2 regions of the Longispora sp. NPDC051575 genome follow, and region 2 is predicted to be linked to the other one. Evidence: riboswitches for the same ligand, from Rfam matches in the RefSeq annotation. Region 2 holds a riboswitch; the other holds the start of a gene.

Region 1 (7,841 bases), on a different contig from region 2:
GCCACCCCCTGCGCACCCGCCGCCACGCATTCGGCGGCGCGGGCCGGACCGTCGACCCCGCCGAGGGCGTAGACCGGCCGGCCGGCCCGACCGAGCACGTCCACGCCCAGCGGCGGCCCGTAGCCGGGCTTGGTGGCGGTCTCGAAGATCGGCGACAGGCTGACGAACTCCGCGTCGGCGGCAGACGGCAGCTCGTCCAGGCCGTGGCAGCGCCAGAGCATGTCCCGGCGGCCGTGCACCGGGGTCGCGGTCGGGCCGAGGGTGAGCACCCGGCCGCCGAACTCCTCGACCCGCCAGTCGAACTCCAGGTCGAAGAACGTGCCCGCCAGCAGCGTCGCCCCGGCGTCGATCACCGTGCGCGCGAGGTGCAGGTCGGGGGTCTCCAGGACGACGATCAGCCGGTCACTCATCGGAAGCCTCCACTCGGACGGGACGCGGGCGGGACGGGCGCCGGCGAGGCGCTCCGGGCACGGGACACGCGGCGGCTCACCACGACGGCAGCCCTTCCTGGCTGGTGGAGGCGGTGGCGTAGTCGCGGCGCGGGATCCGCCCGGCGCCGGCGGCCAGCCTCCCGGCGAGCACCGCGTGCCGCATCGCCGCCGCCATCCGGGTCGGGTCGGCCGCCCGGGTCACCGCGCTGGCCAGCAGCACGGCGTCGCAGCCCAGCTCCATCGCCAGGGCCGCGTCCGAGGCGGTGCCGATCCCGGCGTCGAGGATGACGGGTACCGACACCAGGTCCCGGATCAACGCGAGGTTGTACGGGTTCCGGATCCCCGCCCCCGACCCGATCGGCGCCCCGGCCGGCATGACCGCGGCGCACCCGACGTCGACCAGCCGCCGCGCGAGCACCGGATCGTCGGTCGTGTACGGCAGCACCACGAACCCGTCGTCCACCAGCCGGGCGGCGGCGGCCACGAGCTCGACGGCGTCCGGCAGCAGGGTCCGGTCGTCCCCGATCACCTCGAGCTTCACCCAGTGCGTCTCGAACGCCTCCCGGGCCAGGTGGGCGAGCTTGACCGCCTCGGTGGCGGTGTAACAGCCGGCGGTGTTGGGCAGGATCCGCACGCCGGTCCCGTCGAGCATCTCCAGCAGGCCGCCGGGGGCGTTCGGATCGAGGCGGCGGAGGGCGACGGTGACCATGGCGGTACCGGAGGCCTCGACGGCCTCGTGGAGGGCGGTGAGGCTGGCCGCGCCGCCGGTGCCGAGGATGAGTCGGGACGACAGGGTCACGCCCGCGATGACCAGCGGGTCGTCGAGGCCGGACGCGCCCGTGGGCGAGGAGGCGGTGGGCACGCCCGTGGCCGAGGAGGCAGTGGGCACGCCCTCGGCCGGGGAGGCGCCGGGCGCAGTCGGAGCCGGAGGGCCGCCGGGCGCGGCCGCTGTCGAGGGGCCACCGGCCGGGCTAGCCACCCTGCACCGCCGTGAGCAGCTCCACCACGTCGCCGTCGGCCAGCGCCGTCGACGTCCACGTGCTCCGGGGCACCACGGTCCCGTTGACCGCGACGGCCACCCCGCGCCGGTCCCCGGTGAGCGCCGACACCGTCCCCTCGAACTCGGTCTCCACGCCGTTGACGACTATCTTCACGAAAACCTCCCGGGGGCGAAGGGCGCGAGGTCGACGCTGGGTTCCCGGTGCAGGAGCAGCGCCGTGACCACCTCGGCGGTGATGGGGGCGAGCAGGACGCCGTGCCGGTAGTGCCCGGTCGCGGCGAGGGTGCGGTCGTCGAGCCAGCCGATCAGCGGGGCGTTGTCCGGGGTACCGGGGCGCAGGCCGGCCCGCGCCTCCACCAGCTCGTACTCGGCCAGCTCCGGGAGGACCTCGATCGCGGTGTCGAGGAGGTCGCGGACGCCCTCGGCGGTGACCCGGGTGGAGAAGCCGCGCTCGGCGGTGGTGGCGCCCACGACGACCTCCCCGTCCTTTCGCGGCACAATATAGACATATTTCCCGTCAATGTAGCCCCGGATCACGTGCCGGATCGACGGCTTCCCGCGCAGCCGCAGCACCTCGCCGTGCACGGGCCGCACAGGCAACCCGCCCACCGCGCCACCAGGTCGCCCCGCCCAGGCCCCGGTCGCGATCACCGTCACATCGACCCCGTCCGACGGGTACCCGGCGGCCACCGGCACCCGTTCGCGCAGCGCCGCCAGTACCCGTCGGGGATCCACCTGGTGGTCACCGGGCGTCAGCAGCCCACCCCGGAGCCGGGGCGTCAGCGAGGGCTCCAACGCGCGCGGATCCACCTTCTCGGCCGGCAGGTCCCAGTCCGCGTACAACTGGCGGAGCCGGGCGAGTTCGCGCAGGTCGTCTCCTGTCCGCCCGACGAGCAGCGTGCCGTCGTCGCGGTAGCCGACCTCACCGAGCCCGGCCGCGAACTCCGGCCACCGCGCGGCACTGGCCAGCGACAGCCGGAGCAGGTCGACCTCGCCGAAGTAGGCCTCGGCGACCGGGGCGAGCATGCCGGCCGCGACGTTGGAGGCGCCCCGGGCGGGGGCGTCGTCGTACACCGTGACGTCGAGGCCCGCCGCCAGCGCGCGCCACGCCACGGACAACCCGATGATCCCGGCCCCCTGGACCGCGACCTTCATGACAGGGCCCTGAGCAGCGCCTTCGTGGCCACCCCGGGATCGTCGGCCGTGCTGACCGCGCTGACCACGGCGACGCCGTACGCCCCGGCCTCCAGGAGTTCGGGGACCCGTTCGAGGGTGACGCCGCCGATCGCGATGGCCGGCAGCCCGACGTGCGCCGCCGCCTCCAGCCCGGCGGGGCCGATCGGCTCGGGCAGGCCGTCCTTCGTGGACGTGTGGTAGCAGGGCCCGACGCCCACGTAGTCGGCCCCGTCGACCAGCGCGGCCCGGGCCCCGACGGCGTCGCGGGACGTCGCCCCGATGATCGCCGAGGAGCCGAGCAGTCGCCGCGCCACGGAAACGGGCAGGTCGAGGGCACCGAGGTGCACACCGTCCGCCTGCACGGCCAGCGCGATGTCCACCCGGTCGTTGATGAGGCACGTCGCCCCGTAGACCCGGCACAGCGCCCGGATCTCGGCGGCGAAGTCGAGGAAGTCGCGGTCGTGCACGCCGTCTTCCACCCGTACCTGGAAAAGGGGTGCCCCCGCGGCCAACGCGGCCCGCGCGACGGCGACGGCGTCCCGCCCGGGTCGGGCGTCGGTGAGGACATGGAGGCGACCGAGCATGATGAATCTCCTCCCTGCGCCGGCATGATCCGGATCAGGTTCTACGGTCGGCGGCTCACATCCGCCCTCTCAGCCCGGTCTACCGGACTCCCGTGGGTTCTCTTGCGGCACACGTTAGCGCACCTCAGCCGAGGAGGGAAGCACCGCGTAACTGATGCCTCACTGCACGGCTACGCCCCGTTCACCATGGTTTGCCGGTGCAGGACGTGGATGCGTTCGAGGAGTTCCGCGGCCGGTCCGTCGTGCAGCCAGCGGGCCCCGCCGAGCGCCTGCCGGAGCCGGACGAACTGTTCGGCGTCCAGGCCGTCCGGCGCTCCCCGGGCCGGGCCGGTCGGATCGGCCCAGGCGCGGGCCTCGACGCAGCGCAGGCCCGCGGCGGCCGCTCCCCGGGGGCGCGGGGCGAGGGCGTCCTCGACGGGGACGGGTGTCCGGCGGGGCCAGTGGGCCATCAGCGCCAGGTTGCCCCGGGCCCAGGCGCGGAGCGGCACGTGGCCGGCGAGGTCCGCGTAGGCGTGCGCGGCCCCGGCCTGGGCGAGGGCCGGGGACCAGGCGGCCATGTCGAAGGACGCGGCCGACATCAGGCCACAGAGTTGGGCGGCGACGAGAGACAACTCGGCCAGCTGGGCCGGGCGGCGCGTGCGTTCTAGAAGGGTGTAGGCGGTATCGCGGGCCCGACGCGCCTCGGCGAGAAAGTGCGAGGGCGGAACCTCCACATAGGTGTACGCCAGCCGGCGCACCTCCGCCCGCAATCGCTCGACGGTCCCCTCCCGCACGCCGATTCCCATTCGGCGAACGTGTTCGGCGGATTCCCGGGCCGCCTGGTGGGCAGCCTCGTACCCGGCGGTGCGCACCGGAACGGGGGCATTCCCGGCGGCGCCCACCGGCCCGACGAGTACCGCGAAGGGCTCCCGCCACAGGCTGCCCGCGACCCGCCGCGCGGAGGGTCGGGCCGTGCCGACCTGGCCCGCCATCCACCTCTGGAGCTGGCGGGCGGACAGCGTGGCCGGCTCGCCCAGGACCCTCGCGGCCCGGTCGAACCGCGCGCACCACTCGTCGATGGTGTGTTCGCTCCGCCGGATCAGGTATTCGAGTCGAGTCCGGTCCGCTACCCCGTCTTTCACATTCCGACCGTACCTCGGCGCCATTGGGCCTTCGGCGGGCGAATGTCGCCCCCTGAGCCGCACTTCCGGCGACCAATTCCGCATTGTGGCTGGTAGTCCAGCACGTCATCCGAGAGCGTCGCCCAAATGTCGTGCCAATGTCGTTGCGATGGCACAGTCGTACCACTCGCAATGTCGTTTCAACGTCGTTTCAATGTCGTGGCACCGTCGTCCTCAGCGGACGGACGGTGGGCGGCATGACGATGACGTACCAGGTGCTGATGACCAAGGTCACCGGCGAGTTCCCCGAACCGATCACCCGGATGGCGGTGTTCGACACCCGGGTGCAGGCACTGGCCACCGCGAAGGTGTGGTCGACCACCCAGGCGGTGTGCGACGGCACGTCCCGGGTCAAGGTGCTGGCGAGGCAGGCATGACGGAGGACACCGCGACGGCACTGGGCACACTGGACACCCACGAGGCCGACGGCCTGTACCGGATCATCACGCTCTGCCTGCACGACGACCAGTCGGACGAGGGCGACGGCGTGTACGCCTACTGGCTCGTCCCCGGCGAGAGCTACGGCCTGCGCCACGACGGCGTGACCTGGACGGTGGCGGGCGGCGCGTGGACGGAGCCGGGGCACACGTACCGGCTGCTCAGGAACGGTCAGCCGACGATGCTGGTGCCGACGGAGCACGGCGACGAGTGGCTGGACCCGGACCACGGCTACCTGACGCACCACGGGCCGGGCGGCTGGGAGCTCTGGCGCTACAACTCCTGACGGGTACGGGTGTGGGGCGCGCCGATCGGCGCGCCCCACCAAGGCCCGGGCACCGTCGTGACGTCAGACGGCCCAGGTCAGCGCACGTCCCACACCGGCTCCGGCACCTCGGTGACCTCCCCGTCGGTCCCGAACAGCAGGAACCGGTCGAACCCCCGGGTGAACCACCGGTCGTGGGTCACCGCGATCACGGTCCCCTCGAACCCCTTCAACCCTTCCTCCAGCGCCTCGGCCGACGCCAGGTCCAGGTTGTCCGTCGGCTCGTCGAGCAGCAGCAACGTGGCCCCGGACAGCTCCAGCATCAGAACCAGGAACCGGGCCTGCTGCCCGCCGGACAGGGTGCCGAACGTCTGGTCGCCCTGCGCGGCCAGCTCGTACCTGCCGAGGACGTTCATCGCGTCGTGCCGGACCCGGCCGGCCCGGTAGTCGTCGCCCCGCCAGAGAATCTCGACCAGGGTCTTGTCGTGTAGCTCGGGCCGGTCGTGCACCTGGGAGAAGTGCCCGGGGCGGACCCGCGCGCCGAGCCGGGCGACGCCGCCGTGCGCGACGGGCGCCAGTTCCACGAGGGGCACCTCCAGCGGGTCCGTGCCGCCCCGGCCGAGGAGGCGGAGGAAGTGGGACTTGCCGGTGCCGTTGGCGCCGAGGACCGCGACCCGGTCGCCGTACCAGACCTCGAAGTCGAACGGGAACGTCAGGTCGTCGAGTTCCAGCTGCTCGCAGATGACGGAACGTTTGGCGGTCCGCCCGCCGTCGAGCTTCATCCGGATGTCCTGGTCCTTCGGCGGCAGCGGGGGCGGCCCGTCGCCCTCGAACTTGGCCAGCCGGGTCTTCGCGGCCTGGTACCGCGACGCCAGCCCGTCGTTGTAGGCGGCCTTCTGCTTGTACATCAGCACCAGGTCCTTGAGTTTCTGGTGCTCCTCGTCCCAGCGCCGCCGGGTCTCCTCCATGCTGTCGTGCCGGTTGACCCGGGCCTCGTGCCAGCTGGCGAACCCGCCCGGATGCGTCCACGCGGAACCGCCCTCGACCGCGACGACCCGGTCGGCGGTGTTGGCGAGGAGTTCGCGGTCGTGGCTGACGTACAGCACGCTCTTGGGGGACTCGCGGAGCCGCTGTTCGAGCCAGCGTTTCGCGGGGACGTCGAGGAAGTTGTCCGGCTCGTCGAGGAGGAGGACCTCGTCGGGGCCGCGGAGCAGCAGTTCGAGGACGAAGCGTTTCTGCTCGCCGCCGGACAGGGTGCGCACGAGCCGGTGCCGGGCGGTGTCCCAGGCGATGTCGAGGACGGAGACGCTGGCGGTGTCGAAGGCGACCTCCGCCTCGTACCCGCCGACCTCGCCCCAGGCGGACAGCGCCGTCGCGTACCGCATCTGGGTCTTCTCGCTGTCCGACAGCGCGGCCTCGGCGCGGGCCAGGGCGAGCCCGGCGGCCCGGACCCGGACCGGCGCGAGGGTCATCGCGAGTTCGGCGAGGGTGGCGTCCTCGTGGTCGACCATGCTCCACGGCACGTCGTCGTCGAACCGGCCGACGACGGGGCGGAAGAACTGCCGCATCACGCCGAGCCCGCCGACCCGGGCGATGGCGCCCTCCTTGCTGTGCAGGTCGCCGGCGACCATCCGCAGCAGGGTCGTCTTCCCCGCGCCGTTCGGCCCGACGAGCGCGACCTTGGCGCCCTCCCCGACCCGGAACGACACGTCCCGAAACAGCTCACGGCCATCCGGCAGCGTGAACCCGACCCCTGCGACGTCTATGTATCCCACGGTGGCATCCTCCGGCCTACTCGGTCTCCGCGCGACCGACTTTCAGGATGCGGTACCCCTTCTGGCTGGCGTACTTCTCCGCCACCCAGCCCTCGGCCTCCAGCCAGTCGCGCAGCGAGTCGCCGCCGAGGTGCCGGGCGACGACGAGCCAGGCCAGCGCGTCCGGGCCGAGCCGGGGCAGCCAGAGCCGGAGCATCTCGTGCAGGGCTTCCTTGCCCACGTGGATCGGCGGGTTGCTGTAGATCCCGTCGAACACCACATCGACGGGTACGCCGTCCGGCTTGGCCGCGATCACCCGGTCCGACACCTCCAGGATCCGGGCGTTCTCCTCGACCAGTTCCAGGGCGCGCTCGTTCACGTCCACCGCATACATCGTCACCTTGGGTGACTGGTGAGCGAACACACAGCTGATCGGGCCGTAGCCGCAGCCGAGGTCGAGGAAGACGCCGCGGCCGGGGCGGGGGGCCTTCTTGAGCAGCACAGCGGTGCCGGCATCGAGCCGATTGGGGGAGAAAACCCCTGAGGACACCATGAATTGGTACTCGGTCGAGCCCACCGTAATGTCAATCATCCGACGCTTATCGGGTGTAGCTGGTATTTCGCTAAAGAAATGGTCCACGCGCTCATTCTCCCGACATCTTCGGCTGATGCTGTCCGGGCACCACTTGGGTAACCTGGCGGGCATGACCTACGGCGACCGAGGCTACGACGACCCTGACCCCGGTCAGTCCCAGCCCCGGCGGCGGCGAGCTGCCGAGCCGGACGATTCCCACGAGTACATCCCCGGTCAGTATGGCCAACAGGGCGGTTACGCCCCGGAGCCGGGCTACGCGACCTCCCCGGATCCCGGCTACAGCCCGCCGCCCGGTGGCACCCCGTTCGGCCAGCAGACCGTGGACCCGTACGCGCCGTACGGCTGGGAACAGCCCCAGCCCGAGGCCGACCCGTACCCGCAGCCGGCCTACGAGCCCGTCTCCGCCCCGCCGCCGGTGTTCGACCCGCCGCCCCCGAC
Region 2 (7,841 bases):
AAACTGGTGGTCTACCTGCCGACGTTCCAGCCGGCCGTGGACGACGCCGTCGCGCAGAACGCCAAGGACCGCGCGTTCGACGTGGCCGCCGTGCAGCCGCTCACCGACATCGTCGAGGAGGGGCACTCCGGCAAGGACCCGCACGTCTGGCTCGACCCGACCCGGCTGGCCACGATCGCGGACAAGGTCGCCGAGCGGCTCGGGAAGATCGACCCCGACCACGCCGACGGGTACCGGACCCGGGCCGCCGCCCTGCGCGTCGAGCTGGAGGCGATCGACAAGGAGTACGCGGCGGGGCTCAAGACCTGCCAGCGCACCGAGATCGTCACCGCACACGAGTCCTTCGGCTACCTGGCCGCGCGCTACGGGCTGACCCAGGTCGGGATCGCCGGCCTGAGCCCCGACGAGGAGCCCTCGGCCCAGAAGATCGCCGAGATCATCGCCTCCGCCAAGGCGCACAAGGCCACGGTCATCTTCACCGAGGCTCTGGTCAGCCCGAAGGTCGCCGAGACCATCGCGGCCGGGGCCGGCGCGAAGACGGAGGTGCTCGACCCGATCGAGAGCCTGCCGGAGGGCAGTTCGGACGACTACGCCAAGATTATGCGGTCCAACCTCGGCCAGATCCGTGCAGCACTGGGGTGTTCTTGATCCTGCAGACCCGCGACCTCGTCGTCGCCTACGACGGTCGGCCCGTGCTGCGCGGCGTCTCCCTGGGCATCGCGCCCGGCGAGGTCGTCGCGCTGCTCGGCGCCAACGGTTCCGGCAAGTCCACCCTGGTCAAGGCGTGCCTCGGGCTGACCCCGGCCACGTCGGGCTCGGTCGAACTGTTCGGCGAGCCGCTGGCGAAACTGAGGAACAGATCCCGGATCGGGTACGTGCCGCAACGGGTCGGCGCCTCCTCGGGCGTCCCGGCCACGGTCCGCGAACTCGTGTCGGCCGGCCGGCTGGCCCGGCGCGGCTTCCTGCGCCCGGCGTCCGCCGCCGACCGGCGCGCCGTCGACTCCGCGCTCGTCGCGGTCGGGCTGTCCTCGATGGCCCGGCAGCCGGTCAGCACCCTGTCGGGCGGCCAGCAGCAGCGGGCCCTGATCGCCCGCGCGCTGTGCGGCGAGCCCGAACTGCTGGTGATGGACGAGCCGACCGCCGGGGTGGACGCGGCCAGCCAGCAGGCGTTCGCCGCCGCGCTCCGCCAGTTCGTCGCGGGCGGCGGCACCGTGGTCGTCGTCCTGCACGAACTCGGCCCGCTGGAGCCCCTGATCACCCGGAGCGTCGTCCTGCACGGCGGCGTGGTGGTGCACGACGGCGCGGCCCCCGAACCGGCCCCCGGACACGCCTGCCCGGACCACGTGCACGAGCACCCGCACGCGCCGGTCACCACCCCGCGCTGGGAGCTGAACCAGTGAACTACCTGAGCTACGAGTTCTTCCAGTTGTCCCTGATCGGGGCGCTGCTGATCGGCCTGATCGCGCCCTCGGTCGGCATCTACCTGGTCCAGCGCAAGATGTCGCTGATCGGCGACGGGATCGGGCACGTGGCGCTGACCGGCGTCGCGATCGGCTTCCTGCTCAAGACGTCCCCGGTGCTCACCGCCGTCCTCGTCTCGGCGGCCGGCGCGGTGGCGATCGAACTGATCCGGGAACGCGCGAAGGCGTCCGGGGACGTGGCGCTGGCGATGCTGTTCTACGGCGGGATCGCCGGCGGCGTCGTCCTCATCTCGCTGTCGAAACAGGGCACCAACTCGACCCTGCAGTCCTACCTCTTCGGCTCCCTGAACGGCACCTCCCGCAGCGACCTGACCGCGATGCTGATCCTGGGCGCGGGGGTGCTCGGCGTGACCCTGCTCGGCCGGCCGTGGCTGTTCGCGGTGAGCCAGGACGAGGAGCACGCCCGGGTGTCGGGCCTGCCGGTGCGCTTCCTGAACGTCCTGCTCGCCGTCACCACGGCGGTGACCGTCACGACGGCGATGCGCGCCGTCGGCCTGCTCCTGGTCAGCGCCCTGATGGTGGTGCCGGTGGCGACCGCGCAGCAGGTCACCCGGGGCTTCACGACCACCCTGGTGGCGGCGATGGTGATCGGGGTCACGGTCTCCGGCGCGGGCGTCCTGCTCGCCGCCGAGGTCGACACCCCGCCCGGCGCGTTCATCGTGGTGCTCGCCGTGGGCCTGTTCGTGCTGGTCGCGGCCTTCGCGTCCGTACTGCGCCGCCGCAGACCGGTGCGCGCGCCGAACGACACGGGCCATACCGAGCCGCCGGACGTCGTGCTCGGCCCGGTAACGTGAGTGTCATGACTGCGCCCTTACCCAGAAGCACGAAGCAGCGCTCCGCCGTGATGGAGCTGCTCGGCGAGGTGCAGGGCTTCCACAGCGCCCAGGAACTGCACGCCATGCTCCGGGGCAAGGGCGACAAGGTCGGCCTGACGACGGTGTACCGGACGTTGCAGGCCCTCGCCGAGGCCGACGAGGTCGACGTGATGCGCCCGCCCGGCGGCGAGCACCTCTACCGCCGGTGCGGCACGGGGCACCACCACCATCTGGTCTGCCGGAGCTGCGGCAAGGCCGTGGAGGTCGAGGGGCCGGCCGTGGAGCGCTGGGCGGAGAAGATGGCCAGCGACAACGGGTTCGTGGACGTGGCGCACACGTTGGAGATCTTCGGGACGTGCCCGGAGTGCGCGGCCAAGCGCGGCTGACCCGGGCCGCCACGCCCGACCCCGGGTCCCGCTGGGGCCCGACCCTCGATGGGCCCCGGCCCGCTAGACGCCGGCCTTCGCGATGTGCGCGTCGAGTTGCCGGCGTACCTTGCGGCGCAGCAGGCCCGCCCCGCCCGGCATCTTCGTGACCAGGGCGGGCAGCCCGCCGAGCGCCTGACCGGCCCAGTACTGCAGGTCGAAGGCGTCCACGTGGTCGATGATCCGGGCGTCGTCGGCGAACCGGTACGCCGCGCGGACCTCGTTGACCACGGGCCGGGCCCCCACCGTGTACCGGGCCGTCCAGTGCGCCAGGGCCTTGGTGTCGCCGGTGACCCGGATGTCGGAGACCTCGGCGCGCAGGTCCGTGCTCCGGGAGGTCAGCATCTGCCACATCGCACCGATCTCGGGGCCCCGCAGGTCGAACAGCGGGTCACGGAACCGGGCCTCGGGGTGGTAACACGCGGCCATGGCCGAGCCGTCCCTGGCGTCGAGGGCGGCGTACAGCGTGTCGATCGTCTCCAAGATTGCGGACATATGGTGCACCTTACCGGGATCTGAGGCCCAGAGTGGCCAGCTCCAAGGTGGCCAGTGCCGTCACGGTGTCCGGGTCCTTCGCCCGCCAGCCGCCGGCCGGATCCTCGGCGGCGGCCCGCAGCTCGCGGAGGCCGGCGGTGGCCAGGGCGCGCAGGGCCAGCAGGTCCTCGCCGGCCGGCTCGTCGCGGAGCGCGACGGCGGTGCCGGCCCGCCGGATCCACCGGGTCCGGGCCAGGATCCAGAACAGCAGGATCGGCACGGTGACGGCGACCGCGACCACGATCGCGGTGAACAGGGCGATCTGGCCGACCAGTTCGCTGCCGTCCTTGCCGGTCTCGGCCACCGACTGGGCGACCTTGGCCGCGTCGGCGAGCTTCTCCCCGAGCACCTTGCCCGCGATCGGGATCCTGCGCGCCTCCTCGGCGGCACCGTTCAGGGAGTCGCGGAGACTGTCGCCGTCCTTGGTGACCCGGTCCGGGATCTGGGCGAGGGTACTGATGGCCTGGTGCAGCAGGTACGCCAGCCAGATCCACAGCGCGGTCCAGCCGACGGCGGAGACGTCCGCCACGATCTGCCGGGTGCGACGGGCCGGCAACTCCGCATAGAGCTTCATACCTCCCAGTGAATAGCAGACAGGGCGCCGAGTCCCGCATCCGTACCAGGAATCTCACAGTTTCCGGATCCGGGGAAACGGCTGTTGATCTCCAGGTCAGGGCCCTGTGCTGCTACGGTGGTGCCCGCATACGACAGGGGAGCGCGAGAAGCGCTGAGAGTGCGGGCGACCGCTGACCCTCCACACCTGATCCGGGTAATGCCGGCGAAGGGAGTCGCTCCCCGGCTCACCCCTGGGAGACTTTCACTATGAGTACCAAATGGCGCACTGTGGACATTGTGGTGGTGGCGGTCCTCGCCGTCGCCTTCGGTGTCATCTTCTGGGCGATGGCGGGGCTCTGGGAGGTCGCCGGTAACGCGTTCACCTTCTTCCCGCCCGGCGCGACGATCATCTACGGTGTCTGGCTGCTCCCGGCCGTCCTCGGCGCCCTGATCATCCGCAAGCCCGGCGCGGCCGTGCTGGTGGAGTTCCTCGCCGCGCTCGTCTCGGCGTTCCTCGGCAACAAGTGGGGCATGACGGTGCTGCTCCAGGGCTTCCTGGAGGGCCTCGGCGCGGAGGTCGTGTTCGCGGCGTTCCTGTACCGCAGCTACAAGCTGCCGGTGGCGCTGCTCGCGGCGGCCGGCGCCGGGATCGCGGCGACGGTGTTCGACGTGGTCGCCTGGTACAAGGACTTCGCCTTCGCCACCTACCAGCTGCCCTACGTCGCGATCGGCACCGTCAGCTCGGTGGTCGTCGCGGGCCTCGGCGGCTACGTCCTGACCCAGGCGCTGGCCCGCACCGGCGTCCTGGACCGGTTCCCCTCCGGCCGGGACCGCGAGCTGGTGTGACCCGGCGCGACCAGGCACCCGACACCGGGGGCGGCGCGGCCGTCACGACCCGCGGCCCGGCCGTGCGGCTGACCGGCTTCGGCTGGCGGCACGGCGGGCGGCGGGCCTGGGCCCTGCGCGGCGTCGACCTGACCATCGAGCGCGGCGAACGCGTCCTGCTCCTCGGCCCGTCCGGGGCCGGCAAGTCCACCCTGCTGGCCGCCCTCGCCGGCCTGCTCCCGGAGGACTCCGGCGAACGCGAGGGCACCCTGACCGTCGCGGGCACGGCCGGCGTGGTCTTCCAGGACCCGCAGAGCCAGCTCGTGATGTCCCGGTCCGGCGACGACGTGGCGTTCGGGCTGGAGAACCTGGGCGTGCCGCGCGCGGAGATCTGGCCCCGGGTGGACGCGACCCTGCGGCAGGTCGGCTTCCCGTACCCGCGGGACCGGCCCGTGGACGCGCTGTCCGGCGGCGAGCAGCAGCGGCTGGCCCTGGCCGGGGCCCTGGTGGCCCGCCCGGACCTGCTGCTGCTCGACGAGCCGACCGCCAATCTCGATCCGGCCGGCGCGGAACTGGTCCGCGCGGCGATCGGGCGCGCGGTCGGCGACACGACGATGGTGCTGGTGGAGCACCGGGTGGCCGAGGCGTTGCCGCTGGTGGACCGGGTGGTGGTGCTGGAGCCGGGCGGCGGGGTGCTGGCCGACGGGGTGCCCGCCGAGGTGTTCGGGCGGCACGGGGCGGCGTTGGCGGCGGCGGGGGTGTGGGTGCCCGGGTTCACGGGGCTGGCCGCCAGGGCCCCCGGTACCCGTCGAGGTGTGGTCGAGGATCTGCTGACCGGGGAAGGGCTCACCCTCCGCTACGCCGGTGCGACGACGGCCGCCCTTCCGCCGACCGATGTCCGGGTACGCGCCGGGGAGGTCCTCGCCCTCGTCGGCCCCAACGGCGCGGGCAAGTCGAGCCTGGCGCTCCTGCTGGGCGGCCTGCTGGCCCCCACCACGGGCACGCTCACCTCGGCGCTGGCCCCGGAGCCGCCGCACCGCTGGCCGGCGGGCGATCTGGCCCGGCGGATCGGCTCGGTGTTCCAGAACCCGGAGCACCAGTTCGTGACGAACCGGGTCGTGGACGAACTCACCCTGGCCGCCCCGCGCGAACGGGCCGAGGAGCTGCTCGAACGGCTGGGGCTGGCCCGGTTGGCGGCGGCGAACCCCTACACGCTGTCGGGCGGGGAACAGCGCCGGCTGTCGGTGGCGACGGCGCTCGCGGCGGCCCCGCGCGTGCTGGTGCTCGACGAGCCGACGTTCGGCCAGGATCTGCGGACCTGGCGCGAGCTGGTGGTGCTGATCGGGGAACTGCGGGACTCCGGGCACGGCCTGGCCATCGTCACGCACGACGCGGACTTCGTGGCGGCCTGCGCGGACCGGGTGCAGCGGCTGCCCGGCGGGGTGTCGGCGTGAGCCCGCGCGGCCCCGACCGGGCGCACGGGTCTCACGGCGCGGCGGTCCGCGGGGTGCCGGTATGAGGTTCGGGGAGCCGTTGGTGGTCCGGGAGACCGCGCTCGCCCGGCGCTCCCCCGTGGCCAAGCTCGGCGCGGCGACGATCCTGTCGTTCGCGCTGCTCAGCACGCTGGACGCCGTCGCGCCGGCCATCGCCCTCGTCGGCACGCTCGCCGTGGTGCCCCTGTTCGGCATCCCGCTCGGCCGGCTGGCCCGGCGGTGCTGGCCGCTGCTGCTGTCCGCCGTGGGCATGGTGGTCGCGACCGCGCTGTTCGCCGCCGAACCCACCGGCGAGCACCTGTTCTGGGGCGTGACCACCGGCTCGGTCGGCAACGGGTTCAGCCTGGCCCTGCGGCTGCTGGCCGTGGCGCTGCCGGGGGTCGTGGCGTTCGCGACGATCGACCCGACGGACCTCGCCGACGCGCTGATCCAGCAGGTGCGGCTGTCGCCCCGGTACGCGATCGGCACCCTCGCCGCCCTGCGCCTGCTGCCCCTGCTCGCCGACGAGTGGCGGCTGCTGGTGCTGGCCCGGCGCGCCCGGGGCGTCGCGGCGCACGGGCCGGTGTCCTGGGCCAGGATCACGGCGGGTACGGCCTTCGCGCTGCTCGTGGGGGCGATCCGCAAGGGGGTCCGGCTGGCCGTGGCCATGGACGCCCGGGGCTTCGCCAGCGGCGCGCGCCGGACCAACGCCCGGGTCAGCCGGTTCACCACGGCGGACGCGCTGCTCGTGGCGGGCGCTGCGGGGCTGGCGGCCCTCGCGTTGGGCGTCAGTATCGCGACCGGGGCGTTCCGGGCGCTCCTGTAGGGGCGTGGTTCCTCGCCGGCCGGTGACGCGGCTACCTCGACGCCGTGGCCGCCACGCGTGTCCCGCCTCGCGGAAGGCGCGTCCGGCCTGGGGCCGCGCGGAGCGCGGCCCCAGGCCGGACCACCCCTAGAACCGCCGCCTGGTAGGTGTGGGCACCGGACGCCCGGTGGGCCGCCCCGTGGGCTCCGCGCTCGTCCCCGTACTCGGCGTGGGCTCCACCGGCGGCACCGGTCCCTCGCTCACGTACAGGGTGATCGTGGACCCCTTCGGCGCACTCCCGGTCGGGTACACGTCGCCGACCTGCCCCGCCACGTACTCCGAGCTGATCCGGTTCGGTGCCACGGTCACGGAGAACCCGGCCCTGCGCAGCTCCGCCGTCGCCTCGTCCACGCTCCGGCCGCGCACGTCGGGCACCCGCACCTCGGTCCCGAAGGCCACCTTGCGGTCGGGGGCGACGAAGTCCTTGCCCGGCGCGTACCCGGCTCCTGCCTTCAGGGTCTTCGCCACGGCCATGTTGACGTTGTCGGCGAAGGCGGCGCCGACGGCGTTGCGCGGGCTGTCGGGGTCCCCGGCGATCCCGGCGGCGGCGAGCCCCGGCGTGAACCCGGCGAACGACTCGGTCTCGTTCCGCTCGGACGAACCGGTCTTGCCGGCCAGCGAACGGCCGACGACGTTGCGCAGCCCACCGGCCGTGCTCCCGTCACACCTGCCGAACGCCGACTTGTCCCCCACCGTGCACCGGGCGGCGTCGGTGGCCGCGCGGGCCACGTCGGGCTCGAAGACCCGCTTGCACTGCGGCTCGGCGACGTCGACGACCGCGCCGCCCGCGTCGGTGATGGAGTTGACCGGCAGCGGCTTGCAGTAGGTGCCCTCGGCCGCGATCGTCGCGTACGCGTTGGCCAGGTCCA

What was found. A riboswitch is a leader RNA that binds a small molecule or an ion and turns the genes downstream of it on or off. The one in region 2 is predicted to bind thiamine pyrophosphate.
Region 1: linked by a shared signal. The riboswitch ahead of thiE (thiamine phosphate synthase) and the one ahead of AB0M43_RS28450 (ECF transporter S component) in region 2 are both predicted to bind thiamine pyrophosphate.

Annotation. Positions count from the first base shown of each region.
Region 1 is NZ_JBFAZP010000011.1:86,936-94,776, forward strand. Features, by position in the region: gene AB0M43_RS31315 (thiamine phosphate synthase) at 1-410, opposite strand, end outside; gene AB0M43_RS31320 (thiazole synthase) at 487-1,245, opposite strand; gene thiS (sulfur carrier protein ThiS) at 1,403-1,564, opposite strand; gene AB0M43_RS31330 (FAD-dependent oxidoreductase) at 1,582-2,586, opposite strand; gene thiE (thiamine phosphate synthase) at 2,583-3,191, opposite strand; TPP riboswitch at 3,186-3,295, opposite strand; gene AB0M43_RS31340 (hypothetical protein) at 3,362-4,312, opposite strand; gene AB0M43_RS31345 (hypothetical protein) at 4,549-4,728, shown strand; gene AB0M43_RS31350 (hypothetical protein) at 4,725-5,075, shown strand; gene AB0M43_RS31355 (ATP-binding cassette domain-containing protein) at 5,153-6,829, opposite strand; gene AB0M43_RS31360 (methyltransferase) at 6,846-7,361, opposite strand; gene AB0M43_RS31365 (hypothetical protein) at 7,513-7,841, shown strand, end outside.
Region 2 is NZ_JBFAZP010000009.1:320,215-328,055, forward strand. Features, by position in the region: gene AB0M43_RS28420 (metal ABC transporter substrate-binding protein) at 1-648, shown strand, start outside; gene AB0M43_RS28425 (ATP-binding cassette domain-containing protein) at 639-1,400, shown strand; gene AB0M43_RS28430 (metal ABC transporter permease) at 1,397-2,275, shown strand; gene AB0M43_RS28435 (transcriptional repressor) at 2,281-2,682, shown strand; gene AB0M43_RS28440 (nuclear transport factor 2 family protein) at 2,746-3,216, opposite strand; gene AB0M43_RS28445 (hypothetical protein) at 3,227-3,829, opposite strand; TPP riboswitch at 3,955-4,059, shown strand; gene AB0M43_RS28450 (ECF transporter S component) at 4,078-4,656, shown strand; gene AB0M43_RS28455 (ATP-binding cassette domain-containing protein) at 4,719-6,089, shown strand; gene AB0M43_RS28460 (energy-coupling factor transporter transmembrane component T) at 6,151-6,933, shown strand; gene AB0M43_RS28465 (penicillin-binding protein) at 7,060-7,841, opposite strand, start outside.